Regions from separate parts of the Tardiphaga sp. 285_C5_N1_2 genome, predicted to be linked through region 1. Evidence: predicted binding sites of a transcription regulator. Region 1 holds the regulator's gene; each other region holds the start of a gene.

Region 1 (3,090 bases):
ACGTCGCGCTCGGTGCGCGCGTTGTCGCCACCGACTCCGAGATCGACCAGTTGCAGCGCACGATCGAGGAGCGCGCCGTGCTGACCATCGCCAAGCGCCAGCCGATGGCTGTCGATTTGCGCGAGATCGTCGGCGCGCTGCGCGTCGCCACCGATCTGGAACGCATCGGCGATCTCTCCAAGAATATCGGCAAGCGCGTCAATGCACTCGACAGCGACTTCCATCCGCTGAAGCTGATCCGCGGCCTCGAACACATGACCGACCTCGTGACCACCCAGGTCAAGGCCGTGCTCGACGCCTATGCCGCACATGATCTGCCCGCCGCGATGACGGTGTGGAAGGGCGACGAGGAAATCGACGCGATCTGCACCTCGCTATTCCGCGAACTCCTGACCTATATGATGGAAGACCCGCGTAACATTTCGTTCTGTATCCACCTGATGTTCTGCGCCAAGAACATCGAGCGGATCGGTGACCATGCCACCAATATTGCGGAAACCGTGTTCTACATGATCGAGGGCCAGCAGATCCTCGACAAGCGCCCGAAGGGCGACATGACCACATTCGCGAATACGCCGACGGTCTGAAGCATGATCCGGAAAAGTGGAAGCCAGTCTTCCGCAAGGATCATGATTTAAAGACTTGTCGGACGTCACTGAGGGTATTGATCAAGATGGCTGTGAATGCACGCATTCTGGTTGTGGAAGATGAAGAGGCACTAACGACGCTGCTTCGCTACAACCTCGACGCCGAAGGCTATGATGTTGAAACCGTCGCTCGCGGCGACGATGCCGATACCCGCTTGAAGGAGCGGGTGCCGGATCTCGTGGTGCTCGACTGGATGCTGCCGGGCCTGTCCGGCATCGAACTGTGCCGCCGCCTGCGCGCACGGCCCGAAACCAAGGCATTGCCGATCATCATGCTGACGGCGCGCGGCGAAGAGAGCGAGCGCGTTCGCGGTCTCGCCACCGGTGCCGACGATTACATCGTCAAGCCGTTCTCCGTGCCGGAGCTCCTGGCCCGCGTGAAGGGCCTGCTCCGTCGTGCAGCTCCCGAGCGTCTCGCCACCGTCCTGGCGTTTGGCGACATCGAACTCGACCGCGACAAGCGCCGCGTCGTGCGCTCAAGCCGTCCGATCGATCTCGGTCCGACCGAATATCGCCTGCTGGAGTTCTTCCTGGAACATCCGGGCCGCGTGTTCAGCCGCGAACAGTTGCTCGACAGCGTCTGGGGCCGCGACATCTATATCGACGAGCGCACCGTCGACGTGCATATCGGCCGCCTGCGCAAGCTGCTCAACCCCGCCGGTGAGCCCGATCCGATCCGCACCGTGCGCGGCGCCGGCTACGCGCTGGATGACCGCTTCGACAAGGCGGCGGAGTAGGTATCTTCCTTCTCCCCGCAAGCGGGGCGAGGTTAGAAGCCCCAAACAAAAAATGCCCGGCTCATCACCGGGCATTTTCATTTGGTTTAGATATCTTCCAGCTCAGCGCGTCGGCTTCGGCACCGCGCGGCGGCGGTCACTGGCCGGCTGATAGGCGATGCGCGAGTGATGCGCGCAATAGGGGGCACCGGCCAGGGCCTTGCCGCCGCAGAAGTAGAAGTCTGCGCTCGACGGATCGCCGATCGGCCAATGGCAGGTGGCTTCGTTGAGTTCGACCAGCGACAGGCGCTGGCTGATCGGCACGATGTTGTCATAGGCGATCGGGTCGGGCTCGGCCTCGATCTCGTAATTATGGGCCAGCGCGGTATTGCCGCGTGCCATCGGGCGGGCGACGCGTACCATCTGCTGCGCCGGGCGCGCCTTGCGCTGCCGCGGAGCTGCCGAGGAGGGGCTCTTGGCACGGCCGGACAGGCCAAGGCGGTGAACCTTGCCGATCACGGCGTTGCGGGTCACGTTACCGAGTTCCGCAGCGATCTGGCTGGCGGAAAGGCCGCCTTCCCAGAGTTTCTTCAACTGTTCGACGCGATCGTCGGTCCATGTCATTACCGTCATCGCCGTTTTCCCTTCGTGAGCGCCGGCCTGACCGGGCAGCGCTGCGAGTTGAGACTTCAAAAATCCCTGCGGTCAGAATCCTTTAGCGCTCACCGGGCGCGAATTTCGCGTCCGGCTGTTACGCCGCACTGGATGTGTCAAAAGGATCTACCGCCGCACGAGATGTCGTATCCGACGAGGCAAAAGCTACAATATGCCGTGACTCGCGCGCAAGAGTCGGGCATGCCGCGTCCACATGCTTCTGCAAATAAAGCTGCAAAATCGGCTTTTTCTGCGACTCCGTGTGACTCGAAAGCCGCAGTGCGCGGTTGACAGTCTTCACAGCACACATAGAATAATGCCCACGTGCCGCCCGAGAAGGGCGGCACGTTTCGTTTCTAGGGTCCGTTGTTCGATTTCGCACAGTTGTCATCGACGCGGCCGCAGTCTTTTCGATCGGATCGGTTATGACCAGCAACGCAACGTCTTCGCCCCTCTCTCAGGCTCACTTGCTGCCTGTTTTCGCGCGTGCGGATGTCGCTTTCGAGCGCGGTGAAGGCGCGTGGCTGATTGGAACCGATGGCGAGCGCTATCTCGATTTCACCAGCGGCGTTGCCGTGAACGCACTTGGCCATGCGCACCCACATATGGTCGCCGCGTTGCAGGAGCAGGCCACCAAGCTCTGGCACATGTCGAACCTGTTCAAGAGCCCGGACGGCGAGCGCCTCGCCGCGCGGCTGTGCGAACAAAGCTTTGCCGACTTCGTGTTCTTCGCCAATTCGGGTGCGGAAGCGATGGAATGCGCGATCAAGGTGACCCGCCACTATCATTTCTCCAAGGGCCATCCCGAGCGCACCCGCATCATCACCTTTGAAGGCGCGTTCCATGGCCGGACCCTCGGCACGCTCGCCGCGACCGGCGCCGCCAAATATCTCGAAGGCTACGGCACGCCGCTCGACGGCTTCGACCAGTTGCCGCTCGGCGATATCGAAGCCGTGAAGAAGGCGATCGGCCCGAACACCGCCGGCATTCTCATCGAGCCGCTGCAGGGTGAGGGCGGCGTGCGTGCGCCGAGCAACGCGTTCTTCGGCGCGCTGCGCGAACTCTGCGACAAG
Region 2 (3,090 bases), 890 kb from region 1:
CGTCGGCAAGTGCTGTCACTCACGAACGCGATAAGGTCGACCCGGTGCTGCAGACGTCGATGCATGGCCTACACCATCGACAGCGCACTCACCTGAACTGCATACCTTTCCGCTTCCGTGTGTCACCGACCTCCGCTAGTTTGCCCGCAACAAATATGGGCTACCAAAGCCGATTCAGGGAGAAAAGCGGAATGCACGGACTTTCAGTTCTTCGCGGTGTGGCGAGCGCATCGTTTATCGGAGCGCTGCTGTTGGCGACCCCAGATGCCATCGCACAAACCGCGAATTATCCAAACCGGGCGATCACGCTGGTGCTCCCTTTCGCCGCAGGCAGCGGCACCGACACCACGACGCGCCTGATCGCCAAGGAACTCGGCACCGCACTGAACGCCAACACCGTGATCGACAACAAGGCCGGCGCCAATGGCTCGATCGCCGCCAGTTTCGTCGCCCGCGCCCCCGCCGACGGTTACACGCTGTTCGTCACGACCAACACGACGCATTCGGCCAATCCTTTTCTGCTCAAGACCATGAGCTATGATCCGATCAAGGATTTCACGCCGATCGCGCGCACCGGCGACCTGCCCTTCATGCTCGTGATCAATCCCGAGATTCCCGCCAACTCCGTGGAAGAGCTGATCGCGCTCGCCAAGAAAGAGCCGGGCAAGTACTCCTACGCATCGGGCAGTTCGTCGGCGATCGTCTCGGGCGCGACCTTTGCCCGCCTCGCCAAGCTCGATCTCCTGCACGTGCCTTACAAGAGCTCACCACCGGCGCTCACCGATGTCATCGCCGGCCGTGTCAGCATGATGTTCGTGGATGTCCCGACCGGCCTGCCGCATGTCAACGCCAAGGCGTTGAAGTCGCTCGCGGTGACCACGAAATATCGCTCCAAGCTTCTGCCGGATCTGCCGACCATGGACGAGGCCGGCGTGAAGGGCTTCGACATCACCTCGTGGCAGGGCTATCTCGGGCCGGCCAACATGCCGAAGGACATCGTCGTCAAGCTCAACGCCGAAATCCGCAAGATCGTCGAACGCCCCGAGATCCAGAAAGACCTCGCCAACCGCGGCATGGAAGCCTTCTCCGGTACGCCGGAAGAGTTCGACGCCTTCCTGAAGGATCAGCTCAAGGTGTGGGAGAAGCTGATCACGGATGCGGGGATCGAGAAGCAGTAGGCGCATTTCAGATAGAACCGCACGGCAGGTATGTTCGTCATGCCCGGCGAATGCCGGGTATCTACGTCTCGGCCACAAAGAAGACGTGGATGGCCGGGACATCCAGCGAAGCCGCGCTTCGCGCTTTGCCCGGCCATGACGATGGTTTTGCGTGGGTTGAACGAAGAGGAACCGCGCCTAACCCGCAGACTCGGCGACTGCATGTCGCAGGGTTTTCCCCTCTCGTCATTTTCTTGTCACGGAACTGTCAGCGCAGCGTAACGCCCGCGCCTCAGAACACGCCGCATGGTCACCACAAGGAGACACACCATGCGCAGCACATTCCTCTGCTCCGTCGCTTCCCTCGTCATGCTCACATCCGCCGCTTTCGCCCAGACCGAAGGTGAATTCCCCGCCAAGCTCGCCGGCCATGCCGTGCTGCCGGCGACGTCGACCATCGATGCGCCTGCGGATGCGCCGAACGACCTGAAGACCTCGGGCAAATACACCACCGGCAAGCGCGTCGACGCGCTCGGCACCGTGATGGGCAAGTCCTATGAGCGCGCCACCGGCATCTCGCTGCCGATGAAGGGCCAGCCGCTGCAGGGCCATTCCGGCATCAAGGTGATGCCCGACGGTTCGTTCTGGGTGCTGACCGACAACGGCGCCGGCTCGCGCTACAATTCGGCCGACTACATGATCTATCTCAATCACCACAAGATCGACTGGAAGAACGGCAAGGTCGAGCGTCAGGCCACCGTGTTCCTGCACGATCCCGACAAGAAGGTGCCGTTCCGCATCGTCCATGAAGACACCGCCAAGCGCTACCTGACCGGCGCCGATGTCGACACCGAGGGTTTCCAGATCGTCGGCGACAATTTCTGGATCGGCGAGGAATTCGGCCCCTACATCATCAAGGCCGACAAGACCGGCAAGGTGCTGGCTGTGTTTGACACCGTCGCCGACGGCAAGCCGGTGCGTTCACCGGACCATTGGTCGGTGCAGTCGCCGGGTGCGCCGGGCGCCACCTACACCACGGTCAACCTGCGCCGCTCCAAGGGCTATGAAGGCTTCGCCTCCTCCAAGGATGGCAAGTTCCTCTACGGCCTGCTCGAAGGCCCGATCTGGGATGCCGAGAAGAAGGATTGGGAGAAGGTCGACGGCAAGGAAGCTTCGCGCATCCTGGAATTCGACGTCGCCAACGAGAAGTTCACCGGTCGCTACTGGCAGTATGTGTTCGAACAGAACGGCAATGCCATCGGCGATTTCAACATGATCACCGCCGACAACGGCCTGATCATCGAGCGTGACAACGGCGAAGGCACCAAGGACAAGGCCTGCGCCGACGGCAAGCGCGGTGAAGACTGCTTCCCGGATCTCGCCAAGTTCAAGAAGGTCTACAAGATCGAACTGAACGACGCCAATGTCGGCAAGCCCGTTCGCAAGATTGGTTTCATCGACCTGATGAAGATCCAGGACCCGAACAAGCTGGCCCGCAAGCCGCTGAACGACGGCGTGCTGACCTTCCCGTTCTTCACCATCGAGAACGTCGACCAGGTTGATGCCACCCACATCATCGTCGGCAACGACAACAACCTGCCGTTCTCGTCGAGCCGTGAGCCGAACAAGGCCGACGACAACGAGTTCGTGCTGCTCGAAGTCGCCGACTTCCTGAAGGCGAAGTAAGCAACGCGAGCAGGCATCAGCCTGAACGACGAAAGCCCTCCCGCAAGGGAGGGCTTTTTGCATCCGGGCTTGATCTACTTTCCCTCCCCCCTTGTGGGAGAGGGAAAGTAGAGCCTCTACGCAGCACGCACCTTGGTCAGGAACTCGTCCACAGCCGTTCGTAACATGCCGGACTGGGTGTCGAGCTCCCTGGCATTCGACAACACCTGCGAGGCCGCCGTCCCGGTCGCTTCTGCTGCGCTGCTGA
Region 3 (3,090 bases), 550 kb from region 1:
CAATGGCGGCATCCTGCATTACGTGCTGCGTCAGCTTGCAGCCTGACGCCCATACGTGGTGTGACGTAGTGCCTCACCGCGAAGTGAGTGGCTAGTGAACAGAAGGCGGCCTATGAAGGGCCGCCTTCTGGCGTTTGAGGGCATGAACGTGTTAGCGACACCAATGTGCGACACCGTCTGTTATGTGTCTCACCTCGAGCGTGGCAAAACCTCATGAAATCCTTTGGCGGCATATCGCAGTGGACCGGCGCGCTCAGCGTGTGCGCCGCCATTGCAGCAAGCGGTAGCGCGCTGGCCCAGCCTAGGGCCGTGGTGGAGCTGTTTACCTCGCAAGGTTGCTCGTCCTGCCCGCCTGCAGACAAGATCATCGGCGACCTCGCCAAAGACCCGTCGGTGATCGCATTGAGCATGCCGATCGACTACTGGGACTACCTGGGCTGGAAGGACACGCTGGCCGACTCGCGTTTCAGCGCGCGGCAGAAGGCCTATTCACAGATGCGCGGCGATCGCGACGTCTACACGCCGCAAGTCGTCGTCAACGGCGCCACTCAGGTGATCGGCAGCGATGCCGATCGTATCCAGGGCGCGATCAGCGAAACCAAGAAAGGCACCGTGATGACGGTGCCGGTGTCGATGTCGGTTTCCGGCAAACACGTCAACGTGTCCGTTGCCGCATCGAGCAATGCGCCGGATACGGCGCATGGCGAAGTCTGGATCTGTTCCGTGTCGAAGGCAGTGCCGATCACGGTCGGGCGCGGCGAGAATCGCGGCAAGCAACTGACCTACTACAATGTCGTCCGGAACTGGCTGAAGGTCGGTGACTGGACCGGCAACGCCGCCAACTGGACGCTGCCGCTGGAGAACATCTCCAGGGATGGTGTCGATGCCGCCGTCGTTTATGTGCAAGACGGCACACGCGACAAGCCCGGCGCGATGCGCGGCGCGGCCTATACGTCGCTGCAGTAAGTCTTCAGATTGATAACTTCGGCTGCTGCTGCACTTACGCGTGGCATGCCCGCACCATTGTGAGCCCTCGGCGAAGACTGGATTGCTTCGTCGCTTCGCCTATCGCAATGACGTTTGATGGTCTCGCAAAAGCATCCACCAAAAAGAAAAGGACCAACTTGCGTTGGCCCAGTGGGGATTAACTTCCTGCGCAGGGTCCGATCCCAACGACCGCGGGGGGCTGGGGGCTGAGGAATCCGAGACCGGAAGAACCGGACCCGACGCAGTATCTTCTTGTCGCAATCCAGAAGGGCGCCCGATGGGCCAAAATTTGGCGGCAATAAGATTCACCTGACGTTCCCGTGACGGGAAATTTCTACCATCAGCCCTGCGGATCGGCCCTTGCAGAGGACCGCGGTCGGCGCGATCATGTCGACGATATGACAGGAGGCGCTGCATGAATGTGATTCCGGGAGATACTGAGCCCACCGAGAATCGCGCGGCGACGGGCTCTGCCGCCGCCGCGCCCGTCGTCAGCTTCAATCGCCTTGAGCTCAGCCGCATCCTCAACCTGTACGGCCGTATGGTCTCCGACGGTGAGTGGCGCGATTACGCCATCGACTTTCTGCGCGACCGCGCGGTGTTCTCGGTGTTCCGCCGCTCGTCGGAAGTGCCGCTCTATCGCATCGAGAAAGATCCGCGACTGGCGCGCAAGCAGGGCATGTATAGCGTGATTTCGGCCAGCGGCATGATTCTGCGCCGCGGCCAGGAACTCGACCGCGTGCTCCTGGTGATCGATCGCAAGCTGGCGGTGGTGTAATCGATTCGCTGAGCGTCAGGGAAGCGTGCGGGCGCCGTCGCCAAGTGCGAGCTGCATCGAAACGGTATCAAGCCAGCGATCGAACTTGAACCCGACATCGGTATGCACCCCAACCATCTGAAATCCGGCATTGCGATGAACCGCGATGGAGCCGGCATTCGCGCTGTCACCGATCACGGCGACCATCTGGCGGTAGCCGCGGCTCTCGCATTCGGCGATCAGCCGCGCGAGAAGTTTGCCGCCAACGCCTCGCCGTTGGGCTTTCGGATCGAGATAAATCGAATTCTCGACGGTAAAGCGATAGGCCGGTCGCGGGCGATGCGCGCTGGCATAGGCATAGCCGACAACCCGGCCTTCCAGCACAGCCGCGAGATACGGATAGCCCCCGCTCACCATCCCCTCGAAACGCCGCGTCATCTCGGCCAAATCTGGCGAGATCAGTTCGAACGTGGCCGTGCCGAACTGCACCGCCTCGGCATAGATCGCGGTGATCGCGGGCAGATCTGCCGCCGTGGCGGGCCTGATTTCAATATCGGACATGGCGCTGAGACTATTTTTGCTCCACCCAAAAGAAAAGCCCCGGCCTTTCGGCCGGGGCTAAGATCTTCTCTATGCTCTGAGCTTATTCGCGCTGTCCGAGCAGCTGCAGCAGCAGCGTGAACAGGTTGATGAAGTTCAAGTAGAGCGACAGGGCACCGGTGATCGCCGCGCGCTCGGCGATATCGCCGCCCTGCGAGGCGTAACCGTAGATGTAGTCGTTCTTCAACCGCTGGGTATCGTAGGCAGTGAGGCCTGCGAAGATCAGCACGCCGACAACCGACACGATGAACTGCAGCATCGACGACGCCACGAAGATGTTCACGACGCTCGCGATAATGATGCCGAACAGGCCCATCAGCAGGAACGAGCCCATGCCCGTCATGTCACGCTTGGTAGTGTAGCCGTAAAGGCTCAGCGCACCGAACGAGGCAGCGGTAATGAAGAACACCCGCACGATCGATGTGTGCGTGTACACGAGGAAGATCGACGACAGCGAGATGCCCATCAGAGCCGCGAAGGCCCAGAACAGCAGTTGCGCGGTGGCCGGCTTCAGCCGGTTGATGCCGAACGAGATGGCGAACACCATGACCAGAGGCGCCAGGATGAACACCCACTTCAGCGGGCTCACGAACATCGCATAGCCGAACGGCGTCAGGTAGGAGCTACCGATCCGGGCAGCAGCGCCCGACGGATCGGTCGTGACAGCCGCCATGTACACGCCGAGAGCAGCCAGGCCGGTGATGGCCAGACCGATCGTCATGTAGTTGTAGATGCGCAGCATGTAG
Region 4 (3,090 bases), 4.9 Mb from region 1:
CAAACGCATTGCGACGATGCTGCTCGCGACGCACATTGCGCAGCGCCGAGGCGACCCACAGCACAATGGCGGCGAGAAATGCCAGCGCGACAAATCCACCGATGAGGATCTGCCAGATCATTTGCGGGTCGAGTTCACTGATATAATGAACCGCCGGGGATTCTGCGTGGGCTCCGGCAATGCTGCCGAGAAGGCACGCGACTGCGATGACGGACACTGCCGCCTTGCTGTCTGATCGCCCGATCTTGCCAGTCATTACACACCCGCGTATTCGCAGCGTGAGTGTTTGGTTACAGGTATGTGGATCAGGTAAATGCGTATCGTCGCACCTGCAGAATGCGGCGAAATTTGGTGGTAATTAGCTGTGATGCTTAATGTTTTACTAATGCGCCACATGCGCAAGGTCGAACCGCAGCTGACCGGCGTAGCAAACTATCGGACGCGACATGGACAAGGTTGAATGCGTGGTAGTGGGCGCCGGCGTCGTGGGTCTTGCGATCGCCCGGCGACTGGCGGAAGCGGGACGCGAGGTCATCGTGCTGGAGGCTGCGGACGCGATCGGTACTGTGACCTCGTCGCGCAACAGCGAGGTCATCCATGCCGGCATCTATTATCCGGCCGGAAGCCTGATGGCACGGCTCTGCGTCGCTGGAAAACAGGCGCTCTATGATTATTGCCGGGATCGCGGCATCCCACATCGCAACTCCGGGAAACTGATCGTCGCCACACGGCCGGAGGAGATCTCCAAACTGGCGTCGATCAAAGCGCATGCCGAAGCCAATGGCGTTGCTGATCTCGAGCAATTATCCGGGACAGATGCACGGGCGCTGGAGCCGGCACTGGCTTGCGAAGCCGCGCTGTTGTCGCCCTCCACCGGAATCGTCGACAGCCACAGCTACATGTTGTCGCTGCGCGGTGAAGCGGAAGCCGCGGGCGCGGCCTTCGCATTCCTCGCTCCCCTGGAACGTGGCCGGGTCACCGCCGACGGTTTCGAACTGGATGTCGGCGGCGAAGCTCCGATGACACTAGCCTGCGACATGCTGATCAATTCCGCAGGCCTGTCCGCAACCGCGATCGCCCGCTTGCTCGACGGCATGCCGCTCGACCTCATACCGCCCGCTTATCTGGCAAAGGGCTGCTACTTCAGCTGCAATGCGAAAGCACCGTTCTCGCGGCTGATCTATCCCGTGCCGGAACCGGGCGGCCTCGGCGTGCATCTCACGCTCGATCTGGCCGGCCAGGCGCGTTTCGGCCCTGACGTTGAGTGGGTGGATCACATCGACTACACGGTCGATCCGGCACGCGGAGAGAGGTTCTATCCGGCTATCAGGCGCTACTGGCCAAGTCTGCCGGACGGCGCATTGATGCCAAGCTACTCCGGAATGCGGCCGAAGATCGTGCCGCCCGCAGTCGCGGTGCAGGATTTCATGATCCAGGGTGCCCAGACCCATGGCGTGCCGGGCCTTATCAACCTGTTCGGCATCGAGTCACCGGGGCTGACATCATCGCTGGCCATCGCGGACTACGTGGCTGAGATGGCGGGACATTGAACGCGAAAGGTTGCAGGCGAAGCGATCCAGGCCAACCGAATACTGGAGCTTCGTCGCAAACCTATCGCGGGATGAGGGGAAGACGTCATCGCACCTACGCGAAAGCAGTGACGTAGACGGCGATGTCGATGCTGTGATTTATCGTTCGCTGATCAGCGCAGCCGTTGATCAGTGCACCGTTTCGCTGGCCCCGTTTTTGAGACGCTGGATTTCGTCCCTGACCATCAGTTTTCGACGCTTGAGTTCGACGATGCGGAGATCGTCGGTAGACAGGTGCACGAGCGCTTCGTGCAATTCGCTTTCGAGAACTTTGTGCTTGCGTTCCAGTTCGACGAGATGCGCCTGTAGTGCCATTCGAAAACTCCTCGGTAGGATTGAACCTCAGGATACGTTCGGTTGGACGATGAATTCTACATGACAGTGGACATCTGTCGATGGGTATTGAAAAGTGTATTTTGAGTTTCGGGTATCGTCTGAAACGAATCGTGACCTAATTGCGCCGCAAAAACCTGGAACCGGACGGCTTGCGTGGTGCGCCTGCACCAGCGATAGTCACTCTAGAAATCTCTCGCAAATGACTTGCGAATCCAGTCAGCTAGAAACATGAACGACGACGAAGATCGCGAACTCCCGTTAGAACTCGCCCGATTGCAGCAGGAACATCGCGACCTCGACGCCGCTATCGATGCCTTGCAGCATTCGCCGGCACCCGATCTTTTGCGACTGCAACGGTTGAAGAAGAGGAAGCTTCAACTGAAAGACCGGATCTCCTTTATCGAAGACCAGATCACCCCGGATATTATTGCCTGAGACAACGCGTCGCGCTGTGGCTGTGGGTTAAAGAACGGCCAAGGCTGCGAACTCAACGCGCGATGATCGATGGATCGGCTTTCTTTAACTCGCGGCGAATGCTGCAGGCTGGGCGTTGAACTCGCCCGTCGTCAAAACCTTGCTTCGCGACGGCCGCCGCTCTTTTCGCGCGGCATCGTAGGCATGACAGCCAGACTTAATTCTGGCCAGCATCGCATTGTGGCGCGGTGAAAACTGCTGGGCGCCGCGAATTGATCGCCATGGCGCTCGCGCTGCCCGACGTGACGCTCGCACTGCGCAAGCGAGCCATTGCGGCCTAACAGGAGCGGAATGGGGCGACTGCAAACGAGGCGCTGTCGAAACTTGACAACAAGAACAAAATAAGAACATTCTTGCGCCGAGATCAATCGACTCGTGAGGGCACCATGGCCGATATCACCTATTATGTCGCGCTGCCCTTCCTGCAAGACGACTCTGGTTCGCCGGCCGCCGGTGCCGCCGAGGAATGTCAGAGCGCATCCGGCGCCATCCGCCGCGCCGAACTATTGTCCCGTGCGCCAGGTTCAATCGGCGCATTGGCCTTCAGCCGTACCGGCGATCCGATGATCGGCGAGTTCGGCGACGCCCAGGTGATCCGCGCCTTTGGCGAAGTGCCAAGCGACCTCAGCGCGTTGTAAGGCGCCAACGCCGGCGATGGCTAACTACACTTTCGCGCGTCGCGCGGTCTTGC

What was found. Region 1 encodes PhoB, which activates phosphate uptake and scavenging genes when phosphate is short. Its sites were predicted from a motif close to TGTCATNNANCTGTCAT; they were not measured.
Region 2: AB7951_RS21650 (esterase-like activity of phytase family protein) is a predicted target of PhoB. The motif match lies at 1,413-1,429, and genes of this name have one in related genera.
Region 3: AB7951_RS28550 (DUF2794 domain-containing protein) is a predicted target of PhoB. The motif match lies at 1,375-1,391, and genes of this name have one in related genera.
Region 4: AB7951_RS02675 (YdcH family protein) is a predicted target of PhoB. The motif match lies at 1,954-1,970, and genes of this name have one in related genera.

The regions. Positions count from the first base shown of each region.
Region 1 covers NZ_CP197241.1:5,476,689-5,479,778, reverse strand. Annotated here, with positions in the region: gene phoU (phosphate signaling complex protein PhoU) at 1-587, shown strand, start outside; gene phoB (phosphate regulon transcriptional regulator PhoB) at 680-1,384, shown strand; gene AB7951_RS25945 (GcrA family cell cycle regulator) at 1,487-1,996, opposite strand; gene AB7951_RS25940 (aspartate aminotransferase family protein) at 2,443-3,090, shown strand, end outside.
Region 2 covers NZ_CP197241.1:4,586,321-4,589,410, forward strand. Annotated here, with positions in the region: gene AB7951_RS21645 (Bug family tripartite tricarboxylate transporter substrate binding protein) at 192-1,178, shown strand; gene AB7951_RS21650 (esterase-like activity of phytase family protein) at 1,488-2,843, shown strand; gene AB7951_RS21655 (methyl-accepting chemotaxis protein) at 2,960-3,090, opposite strand, start outside.
Region 3 covers NZ_CP197241.1:6,022,722-6,025,811, reverse strand. Annotated here, with positions in the region: gene acnA (aconitate hydratase AcnA) at 1-46, shown strand, start outside; gene AB7951_RS28555 (DUF1223 domain-containing protein) at 214-966, shown strand; gene AB7951_RS28550 (DUF2794 domain-containing protein) at 1,403-1,765, shown strand; gene AB7951_RS28545 (GNAT family N-acetyltransferase) at 1,781-2,305, opposite strand; gene AB7951_RS28540 (Bax inhibitor-1/YccA family protein) at 2,388-3,090, opposite strand, start outside.
Region 4 covers NZ_CP197241.1:565,568-568,657, reverse strand. Annotated here, with positions in the region: gene AB7951_RS02685 (sensor domain-containing protein) at 1-256, opposite strand, end outside; gene AB7951_RS02680 (NAD(P)/FAD-dependent oxidoreductase) at 447-1,550, shown strand; gene AB7951_RS02675 (YdcH family protein) at 1,719-1,904, opposite strand; gene AB7951_RS02670 (YdcH family protein) at 2,154-2,360, shown strand; gene AB7951_RS02665 (hypothetical protein) at 2,786-3,037, shown strand; partial or broken gene AB7951_RS02660 (GGDEF domain-containing protein) at 3,062-3,090, opposite strand, start outside.